One region of the Micromonospora cremea genome, then DNA from elsewhere that is predicted to be linked to it. Evidence: predicted binding sites of a transcription regulator. Region 1 holds the regulator's gene; the other holds the start of a gene.

Region 1 (4,759 bases):
CCACCGAGGCCAACCCGGAATCGGTCACCCCGGAGTCGCTGAAGCTGCTGCGGGCCGCCGGCTACACCCGGATCTCACTCGGCATGCAGTCCGCCTCCCCGGGGGTGCTGGCGATCCTGGACCGCAAGCACAGCGCCGGCCGGGCCACCGCCGCCGCCCTGGAGGCGCGCGAGGCCGGATTCGAGCACGTCAACCTGGACCTGATCTACGGCACCCCGGGGGAGCGGGCCGAGGACTTCGCCGCCTCGCTGGACCAGGTGGTGGCCGCCGGGGTGGACCACGTCAGCGCGTACGCCCTGATCGTGGAGGACGGCACCCGGCTGGCCGCCCGGATGCGCCGGGGCGAGCTGCCGTACCCCAGCGACGACGTCGCCGCGGACCGCTACCTGGCCGCGGAGGCCGCTCTCGACGCGGCTGGCCACTCCTGGTACGAGGTCTCCAACTGGGCCCGCACCGACGAGGCCCGGTGCCGGCACAACCTGCTCTACTGGACCGGCGCCGACTGGTGGGGGCTGGGCCCCGGGGCGCACAGCCACGTCGGCGGGGTGCGCTGGTGGAACGTCAAGCACCCGTCCGCGTACGCCCAGCGGCTGGCCGCCGGCGCGTCGCCCGGCCTGGCCCGGGAGGTGCTCACCGCCGACGAGGCGCACATGGAGGACGTGATGCTCCGGCTGCGGCTCGCCACCGGCCTGCCGCTGGCGGTGCTCGACGCCACCGGCCGGGCCGGCGCCGAGCGGGCGCTGGCCGGCGGCCTGCTGGCCGCACCGGAGTACACGGCCGGCCGGGCGGTGCTCACCCTGCGCGGCCGCCTGCTCGCCGACGCCGTGGTGCGCGACCTGCTGCCCTGAGCAGGTGCACCGGGCCGGCCGGGGGAGCGGCCGACCCGGGTCACTTGATGAAACTGGCCGACATCGGGTAGCGGTAGGGCTGACCCTCGTTGGCCTTCATGCCGGCGATGATCCCGAACAGGATCTGGATCACCACCACCGCGATGCTGGGCAGGAAGAGCAGGCACCAGCTCACGAAGAGCAGCACGAACGCGATGATCGACCAGAGGATCTGGAAGTTCAGCGCGGCCAGGGCGTGCGCGCGGACGGTCGGCGACTGCTGACCGCGGGCCAGGTAGGCGATGAGCGGGGCGACGAAGCCCAGCGGGCCGAAGCTGATCAGCGCGCCGGCAGCGCCGCCGAAGTGCGCGACCAGCGCCCAGGTCTTGTCCTCGTTGCTGGCGTAGCCGCCGCCGGGGCCGGCGTAGGCGCCGCCGGTCGGATAGCCGCCAGGGGGATAGCCCCCGGGGGGCGGGTAGCCACCGGGCGGAGGGTAGCCGCCCGACGACGGTTGGTCACCGGTGGGCGGCGGATAGCCACCGGCCGGGGGATAGCCGCCCGGGCCGGGTGCCCCGGACAGTGGTGCGGTGGGTGGCTCGGCCGAGGAGGCCGGGTCGGGTGCGGCCGGCGGGTAGGTCGGCTCCGGCGGCTGATCGCCGGGGTCTCCCGCACCGGGAGGACGAGGTGGTTCAGTCATGGATGTCACGGTAGGGGCCGGTGGCAACGCCGCACCAGAGCGACACCGCCGGGCCGGTCCGGCTGAACGGACAGCGACGGCCTTGATCATCGCGCCGGCGGGCGCGCCGACGTAGACTGGCACTCGTTACAGTCGAGTGCCAGGACGGCCCGCCGGCCCCACCGTGCCGGCGGCCGACGTGCGACAGGAGGTGCGGAGGATGGGTCTCGACGACCGCAAGCTCGCCGTGCTCCGCGCCATCGTCGAGGACTACGTCTCCACGCAGGAGCCGGTCGGCAGCAAGGCGCTGGTCGAGCGGCACCAGCTCGGTGTCTCCCCGGCCACCGTCCGTAACGACATGGCCGTGCTGGAGGAGGAGGGCTACATCCGGCAGCCGCACACCAGTGCCGGCCGGGTGCCCACCGACCGCGGCTACCGGCTCTTCGTGGACCGGCTCTCCCGGGTCAAGCCGCTTAGCCCGGCCGAGCGCCGGGCCATCGAACGCTTCCTGGTCGGCGCGGTCGACCTCGACGACGTGGTGCACCGCACCGTGCGGCTGCTCGCCCAACTGACCCGGCAGGTGGCCGTGGTGCAGTACCCGAGCCTGGCCCGCTCCTCGGTGCGCCACCTGGAACTGGTGCCGATCTCCACCACCCGGCTGATGCTCGTCATGATCGCCGACACCGGTCGGGTGGAGCAGCGGTTGGTCGAGCTGCCCGGGCCGGTGCACCCCGACGACGTCACCGACCTGCGCCGACTGGTCAACGAGAAGCTCGCCGGCGCCCGGCTGTCCGACACTCCACCGCTGGTGCAGGCGCTGGTCGAAGAGGCGCCGTCCGAGCTGCGCCCGGCGATGACCACGCTCTCCACCGTGCTGCTGGAGACGCTGGTCGAGCGGCACGAAGAACGCATCGCGCTGGCCGGCACCGCCAACCTCACCCGGGGCGGCCTGCTCGACTTCCAGGGCTCGCTGCGGCCGATCCTCGAGGCGCTGGAGGAGGAGGTCGTGCTGCTCAAGCTCATCGGCGAGACCGAGCCGAGCACGACCCGGGTGCTGATCGGCGACGAGAACGAGTTCGACAACCTGCGCGCCGCCTCGGTGGTCAGCACCGGGTACGGCCCGGGCGCCACCATCGTGGGCGGCCTGGGCGTGCTGGGGCCCACCCGGATGGACTACCCCGGCACCATCGCCACGGTGCGCGCCGTGGCACGCTACGTGGGCGAGCTGCTGGCCCAGAACTGACCAGTCAGGGCCGACGGCCGGCTGCGGCCGCCGACCGGCGCAACGCGAGACGAACATGAGGACACGGAACGCAGTGGCCAGGGACTACTACGGCATCCTCGGTGTGAGCCGGGAAGCCTCCGACGACGAAATCAAGCGCGCCTACCGCAAGCTGGCGCGCCAGTTCCACCCGGACGTCAATCCGGACCCGGAGGCTCAGGAGAAGTTCAAGGACATCAACGCCGCGTACGAGGTGCTCTCGGACGACCGGAAGCGGCAGATCGTCGACCTGGGCGGCGACCCGCTCGCTCCGGGGGGCGGCGGCGCCGGCGGCCCGGGCGGTCCGGGCGGGGCCGGCCCGTTCGTCGGGTTCCAGGACATCATGGACGCGTTCTTCGGCGGCGCGGCGGGTGGCGTGCGCGGCCCGCGCCCGCGTACCCGGCCGGGCGCCGACGCGATCCTGCGGCTGGAGCTGGACCTGCACGAGACGGCGTTCGGCGTCGAGGCGCCGATCACCGTCGACACCGCGGTGCTCTGCACCACCTGCTCCGGCGCCGGCACGGCCGCCGGCACCCACCTGGCCACCTGCGAGGCGTGCGGCGGCCGGGGCGAGGTGCAGTCGGTGCAGCGCACCTTCCTCGGCCAGGTGGTCTCCGCCCGGCCGTGCACCGTCTGCCAGGGCTACGGCACCACCATCCCGCACCCCTGCCCCACCTGCGCCGGCGACGGCCGGGTGCGCACCCGTCGCTCGCTGACCGTCAAGATCCCCGCCGGTGTCGAGGACGGCATGCGGATCCGGCTGGCCCAGCAGGGCGAAGTTGGCCCGGGTGGCGGCACCGCCGGTGACCTCTACGTGGAGATCCACGAGCGGCCGCACGACGTGTACTCCCGCAAGGGCGACGACCTGCACTGCCGGGTCACCGTCCCGATGACCGCGGCGGCGCTGGGCACCCGGCTGACCATCAAGACCCTGGACAGCGAGGAGACGGTCGACGTCAAGGCCGGCACCCAGCCCGCCAGCACGCTGCGGCTGCGCGCCCGGGGTGTGCCGCACCTGCGCGGCACCGGCCGGGGCGACCTCTACGTGCACCTGGACGTCCGGACGCCGACCAAGCTCGACCCGGACCAGGAGAAGATGCTGCGCGACTTCGCCAAGACCCGGGGCGAGGAGGTCGCCGAGCTGTCCAAGCAGGGCGGCTTCTTCTCCCGGATGCGCGACGCGTTCAACGGCCACGCCTGACCGGCTCCCGGGCTCGCCGTCCGTGCCGCCGCCGCTGCGGCTAGCCTGATCATCGTGTCCGCCCCGCTGTTCCTGGTCGAGTCGCTGCCCACCGCCGACACGATGACCCTCGACGGTCCCGAGGGGCACCACGCCGCCACCGTGCAGCGACTGCGGGTCGGCGAGGAGCTGCTGCTCGCCGATGGCCGGGGGGGCACGGCCGCCGCCGAGGTCACCGCCGTCGGCCGGGGCAGCCTGGAGCTCACCGTCACCTCCCGGGGGTACGCGGACGCGCCCGTACCCCGGCTGGCGGTCGTGCAGGGCATCGCCAAGGGTGACCGGGGCGAGCTGGCCGTGCAGGCGATGACCGAGGTCGGGGTGGACGAGATCGTGCCCTGGGCGGCGGTGCGCTCGGTGACCCAGTGGCGCGGCGACCGGGGCGTTCGGGCCCGGGACAAGTGGGTGGCCACGGCCCGGGAGGCGGCCAAGCAGGCCCGCCGCCCCTGGCTGCCGGTGGTGGCCGGGGCGCCGGACGAGTCGACGGCCACGGTGGCCCGCCGGATCGCCGGTGCCGCCGCCGCGTTCGTGCTGCACGAGGAGGCCGACGAGCGGCTGACCACCGCCGAGATGCCGTCCGCCGGGGAGATCGTCCTGGTGGTCGGCCCGGAGGGCGGCATCGCCCCGGCCGAGCTGACCGCCTTCCGCGAGGCCGGCGGCCGGCCGGTCCGGCTCGGGCCCGCAGTGCTGCGCACCTCCACCGCCGGGGTGGCGGCGCTCAGCGTGCTCGCCACCCGCCTCAACCGCTGGTAACTCCC
Region 2 (4,759 bases), 930 kb from region 1:
GACACGACGGGCGGGAGGATGAACCAACTCCCGGTGATCTAGGGTCGGCGACCATGGACGCCGAGATCACCATTACCGAGCTGACCCCCGACCTGGCTGCCGCCGCGGTGCGGGTCTGTACGCAGGCGCTCGACCTGCCCGAGGACGCCGTCGAGGCGGCCGCCATCGTGGACGCGCTCTGGCCGCGGGCCGCCGCCGACCGGCTGGTGGTCGGGCTGGGCGCGTACCGGGGCGCGGACCTGGTCGGGGTGCTGCTCTGTTCGGTGTCGTCGGCCGACCCGGCTCTCGGGCACGTGGACCTGGTCGCGGTGCTCCCGGATCAGCGCCGTCGGGGCATCGGACGGGCACTGCTGGAGCGCGCCGAACGGGTGCTCGCCGAGCACGGGGTGACCGAGGTGCTGCTGGCCGGGAACCCGCCGTACTACGCCTGGCCGGGCATCGACGTGCGCTACACGCCGGCCGTCTGCACCGCCCTGGCGCTCGGCTACGAGCAGGACCGGACCGCCTGGAACATGACCGCCGACCTGTCGTACGACGGCTCGCCGGCGTTGCGGTCCACCGAGGCGGCGGAGCAGCGGCTGGCCGGGCAGGGGATCACGGTACGTCGGGCGGAACCGACAGACCTGCCGGCGCTGGCGGCATTCGCCCGGTCCACCTTCGGTGGCGCGTGGGACGGCGAGTTGGCCGGGTCGGTGGGTCGCGACGGCGCCGGTTGCCACCTGGCGGAGCGGGCGGGCGAGCTGCTCGGCTTCGCCGCCTACGGGTCGTCCCGGCCGAGTTGGTTCGGGCCGATGGGCACCGCGCCGGCCGCCGAAGGTTCGGGCATCGGCGGGGTGCTGCTGCGTCGCTGTCTGCGGGATCAGCAGGAAGCGGGGCTGGACCGGGCGCAGATCGGCTGGGTGGGGCCGGTGCCGTTCTACTCCGGCAGCGCCGGCGCCCGGATCGAGCGGGTCTTCTTCCTGTACCGGCGGACGCTGAACGCCAAATAAGGGCGAATAGGATATAGACTCAGATAGCGCCATTCGCCCCGCGTCGGGCATCGACGCCCCCTACCGTTTTGGTAAAGGAGGCAGCCATGACGACGGACGACGACCAGACCGAGGACGGCCCGCCCGTCACCTGGAAACCGGTCGGCGAACTCCCCGGCCAACTGCCGTTCGACCGGCTCGACTACGGCGACGCCGAGCAGTTGGCGGAGATGACCACCAACGGGGAGCCGGTGGCCGAGGAGCCGCAGGAGATGGTGGACGCACCGATCCAACTGCCGCCGCCGTACGACCGGGCGCAGAAGCGGCGCAATCAGCGCCCGCTACCCACCTGACGACGAACGGGGCGGACCGCGTCAGCGGCCCGCCCCGTTCCGTGTCGGAACTGGACTCAGAAGTCCATGTCCCCGCCACCCGGGCCAGCCGGGGCAGCCGGGGTCTTCTCCGGCTTGTCCGCGACGACGGCCTCGGTGGTGAGGAAGAGCGCCGCGATGGAAGCGGCGTTCTGCAGCGCCGACCGGGTCACCTTGGCCGGGTCGATGATGCCCGCGGCCAGCAGGTCGACGTACTCACCGTTGGCGGCGTTGAGGCCGTGACCCGCTTCGAGGTTACGAACCTTCTCCACCACGACGCCGCCCTCGAGGCCGGCGTTGACGGCGATCTGCCGCAGCGGGGCGTCCAGCGCGACCTTGACGATGTTGGCACCGGTCGCCTCGTCGCCGACCAGGTCCAGCTTGTCGAAGGCGGTCTTGCCGGCCTGCACCAGCGCGACGCCACCACCCGGGACGATGCCCTCCTCGACGGCAGCCTTCGCGTTGCGAACGGCGTCCTCGATGCGGTGCTTGCGCTCCTTGAGCTCGACCTCAGTGGCCGCGCCGACCTTGATCACCGCAACGCCGCCGGCCAGCTTGGCCAGCCGCTCCTGCAGCTTCTCCCGGTCGTAGTCGGAGTCGCTCTTGTCGATCTCGGCCCGGATCTGGTTGACCCGGCCCTGGATCTGCTCGGCGTCGCCGGCACCGTCGACGATGGTGGTCTCGTCCTTGGTCACCACGACCTTGCGGGCGCGGCCCAGCATGTCGACGCTGGCGGCGTCGAGCTTGAGGCCGACCTCCTCGCTGATGACCTGGCCACCGGCGAGGATGGCGATGTCGGTCAGCATGGCCTTGCGGCGGTCACCGAAGCCCGGCGCCTTGACGGCGACCGACTTGAAGGTGCCCCGGACCTTGTTGACCACCAGGGTGGCCAGGGCCTCGCCCTCCAGGTCCTCGGCGATGATCAGCAGCGGCTTGCCCGACTGCATGACCTTCTCCAGGATCGGGAGCAGGTCCTTCACCGACGAGATCTTGCTGTTGGCGATCAGGATGTACGGGTCGTCGAAGACGGCCTCCATACGCTCCGGGTCGGTCATGAAGTAGGCCGAGATGTAGCCCTTGTCGAAGCGCATACCCTCGGTGAGCTCCAGCTCCAGCCCGAAGGTGTTGCTCTCCTCGACGGTGATGACGCCTTCCTTGCCGACCTTGTCCATCGCCTCGGCGATGATCTCGCCGACGGTGCTGTCGCCAGCGGAGATGGAGGCGGTGGAGGCGATCTGCTCCTTGGTCTCGACGTCCTTGGCGAGCTTGGACAGCTCCTCCGAGACGCTCGCGACCGCAGCCTCGATGCCCCGCTTCAGGGCCATCGGGTTGGCGCCAGCGGCCACGTTGCGCAGGCCCTCGCGAACCAGGGCCTGGGCCAGGACGGTCGCCGTCGTCGTGCCGTCACCGGCAACGTCGTCGGTCTTCTTGGCGACCTCCTTGACCAGCTCAGCGCCGATCTTCTCGTACGGGTCCTCGAGCTCGATCTCCTTGGCGATGCTCACACCATCGTTGGTGATGGTGGGGGCACCCCACTTCTTCTCGAGCACGACGTTGCGGCCCTTGGGGCCGAGGGTCACCTTTACGGCGTCGGCGAGCTGGTTCATGCCCCGCTCGAGGCCGCGGCGCGCCTCTTCGTCGAACGCGATCATCTTGGCCATACGGCGTTGTCCTCCTGGACACTCACGGGCCACCCGAGATGAATGCCCCGGATGGGCCGCCTGGTGTACGCACCTTGGGACGTCGCCACCTGGCGACGACGACGTCCTTCGGCCGGGCCGGATAGCCCGCGACGACCGGCCATGTGTCACCCCGGCGTCTCCGCGCCGGCGCGACAGTGGCCCCACCGTCCCGACCATTGGCACTCACGGTATGCGAGTGCCAATGACTTGTTTAGCACTCTCCCCTGCCGAGTGCAAGCACGACTGCCTCGGTCAGCCGAGTTCGGCAGCTAGTCCGGCGCCGTTCACCGGCCTCTCATGGGCCCGCTGCTCGGCGTACGTCACCAGCAGCCCCACCAGTTGCACGAGATGGGCGGGGAGGGCCAGCACCGCGCTGACGGCGATCACCAGCACCACGCCGATCGTGGAACCCGGGGTGGCGAGCGGATCGACCCCGAACGGGGCGCTGCCGACCCCCTCCAGCACGCTGGCGACCAGAGTGCCGACGATCACTGCCGCCGCCACCAGCGCCACCCGCCCCAGCAGCAACCCCAGCCGCTCGTGGAACATCCGGAACGACCGGCCGATCGGGTTCTGCCGCTCGAAGAGATAGACCGGCCCGGCCATGCTGAGCGCGAACGCGAGGTAGATGCCCGGGAGGACGCAGAAGCAGATGCCCAGGCCGACGATCACGCCGATCAGCAGCGTCCAGCCCCAGAGCCCGAGCGCGCGGCGCAGGCCGTAGCGCAGCGCCTCACCCAGGCTGACCGGCTCACCGACCGCCTGACGGGTGATCACCCAGGTGCCGGCCGCCCAGCCCACGGCCTGCACGAACCCGATCAGCAGGCTGCCGCCGATGAGCACCAGGAACACGGTGGCCAGGTCGGTGAAGAAGGTGTCCGGCAACGAGGTCGACCCGTCGGCGGCGGTCGTCTCCCACCTCGCGGTCGGGTCCAGCCCCAGCGAGAGCACCGACAGCACCGCCGCCGGCAGCACCTGCGTGAGCAGCAGGATCGGCAGCAGCAGCCTCCAGCCGCGCCGGACCGCGCCCACGCACCGGTCGAACCAACCGCTCAGGCCAGCCCCGGGTGGGGTGACGAGCCGGTCGGCCGGATCGAACCCGGGCGGATACCACCCGGCGGTCGGCGGTCCCGGGTACCAGGGCTGCCCACCGTACGGCCCGGCGCCGACCGGGTAGCCGCCGGTCGGCGGGAACACCCAGCCCTGCGGCGGCGCGCCCGGTGGCGGCCCCCAGGCGGGCGTCATGCTCGGATCCCAGCCGGGAGGGGTGCCCGGCGGCGGGCCCCAGGGGGACGGCGCGGTCGGGTCACCAGCGGGAGGCGGACCCGTCGGACCAGGATCGTCCGGGTGCGGGCCGGACGGGTTGACGCCACCGGAATGCGGACCGGACGGGTCGGGCTGGCCCGGGGGTGGGGCGGCCGGGGGCGGCTGGTCGGACATGAACCCTCCTCAGCGAGCTGGAATGGTTCACGATCTTCCAGGGTCCGGCCGCGTGACGCAGCCCCGGCCCCTCAGGCCTCGCTGGCGCTGCCCCGGTCAGGCGATGACGCGCACCCGCTCCGCCTGCGGGCCCTTCTGGCCCTGCGCGATCTCGAACTCCACCCGCTGACCGTCGTCCAGCGCCTTGTAGCCGTCCATCTCGATGGCGGAGAAGTGGACGAACACGTCCTGACCGCCGTCGACGGCGATGAAGCCGTAGCCCTTTTCGGAGTTGAACCACTTAACGGTGCCCTGTGCC

What was found. The regulator HrcA, encoded in region 1, represses chaperone genes, less so after heat shock. The targets are predictions, from matches to a motif close to GGTTNGCACNCTCNNNNNGAGNGTGCNAACC.
Region 2: a site for HrcA is predicted at 3,196-3,226, ahead of groL (chaperonin GroEL). Genes of this name have one in related genera too.

What each region holds. Positions count from the first base shown of each region.
Region 1 covers NZ_FSQT01000002.1:703,004-707,762, reverse strand. The annotation lists gene hemW (radical SAM family heme chaperone HemW) at 1-848, shown strand, start outside; gene BUS84_RS16560 (DUF4870 domain-containing protein) at 889-1,524, opposite strand; gene hrcA (heat-inducible transcriptional repressor HrcA) at 1,724-2,746, shown strand; gene dnaJ (molecular chaperone DnaJ) at 2,820-3,965, shown strand; gene BUS84_RS16545 (16S rRNA (uracil(1498)-N(3))-methyltransferase) at 4,020-4,754, shown strand.
Region 2 covers NZ_FSQT01000002.1:1,630,861-1,635,619, forward strand. The annotation lists gene BUS84_RS20980 (GNAT family N-acetyltransferase) at 54-989, shown strand; gene BUS84_RS20985 (hypothetical protein) at 1,076-1,321, shown strand; gene groL (chaperonin GroEL) at 1,378-3,000, opposite strand; gene BUS84_RS20995 (hypothetical protein) at 3,274-4,266, opposite strand; gene BUS84_RS21000 (cold-shock protein) at 4,558-4,759, opposite strand, start outside.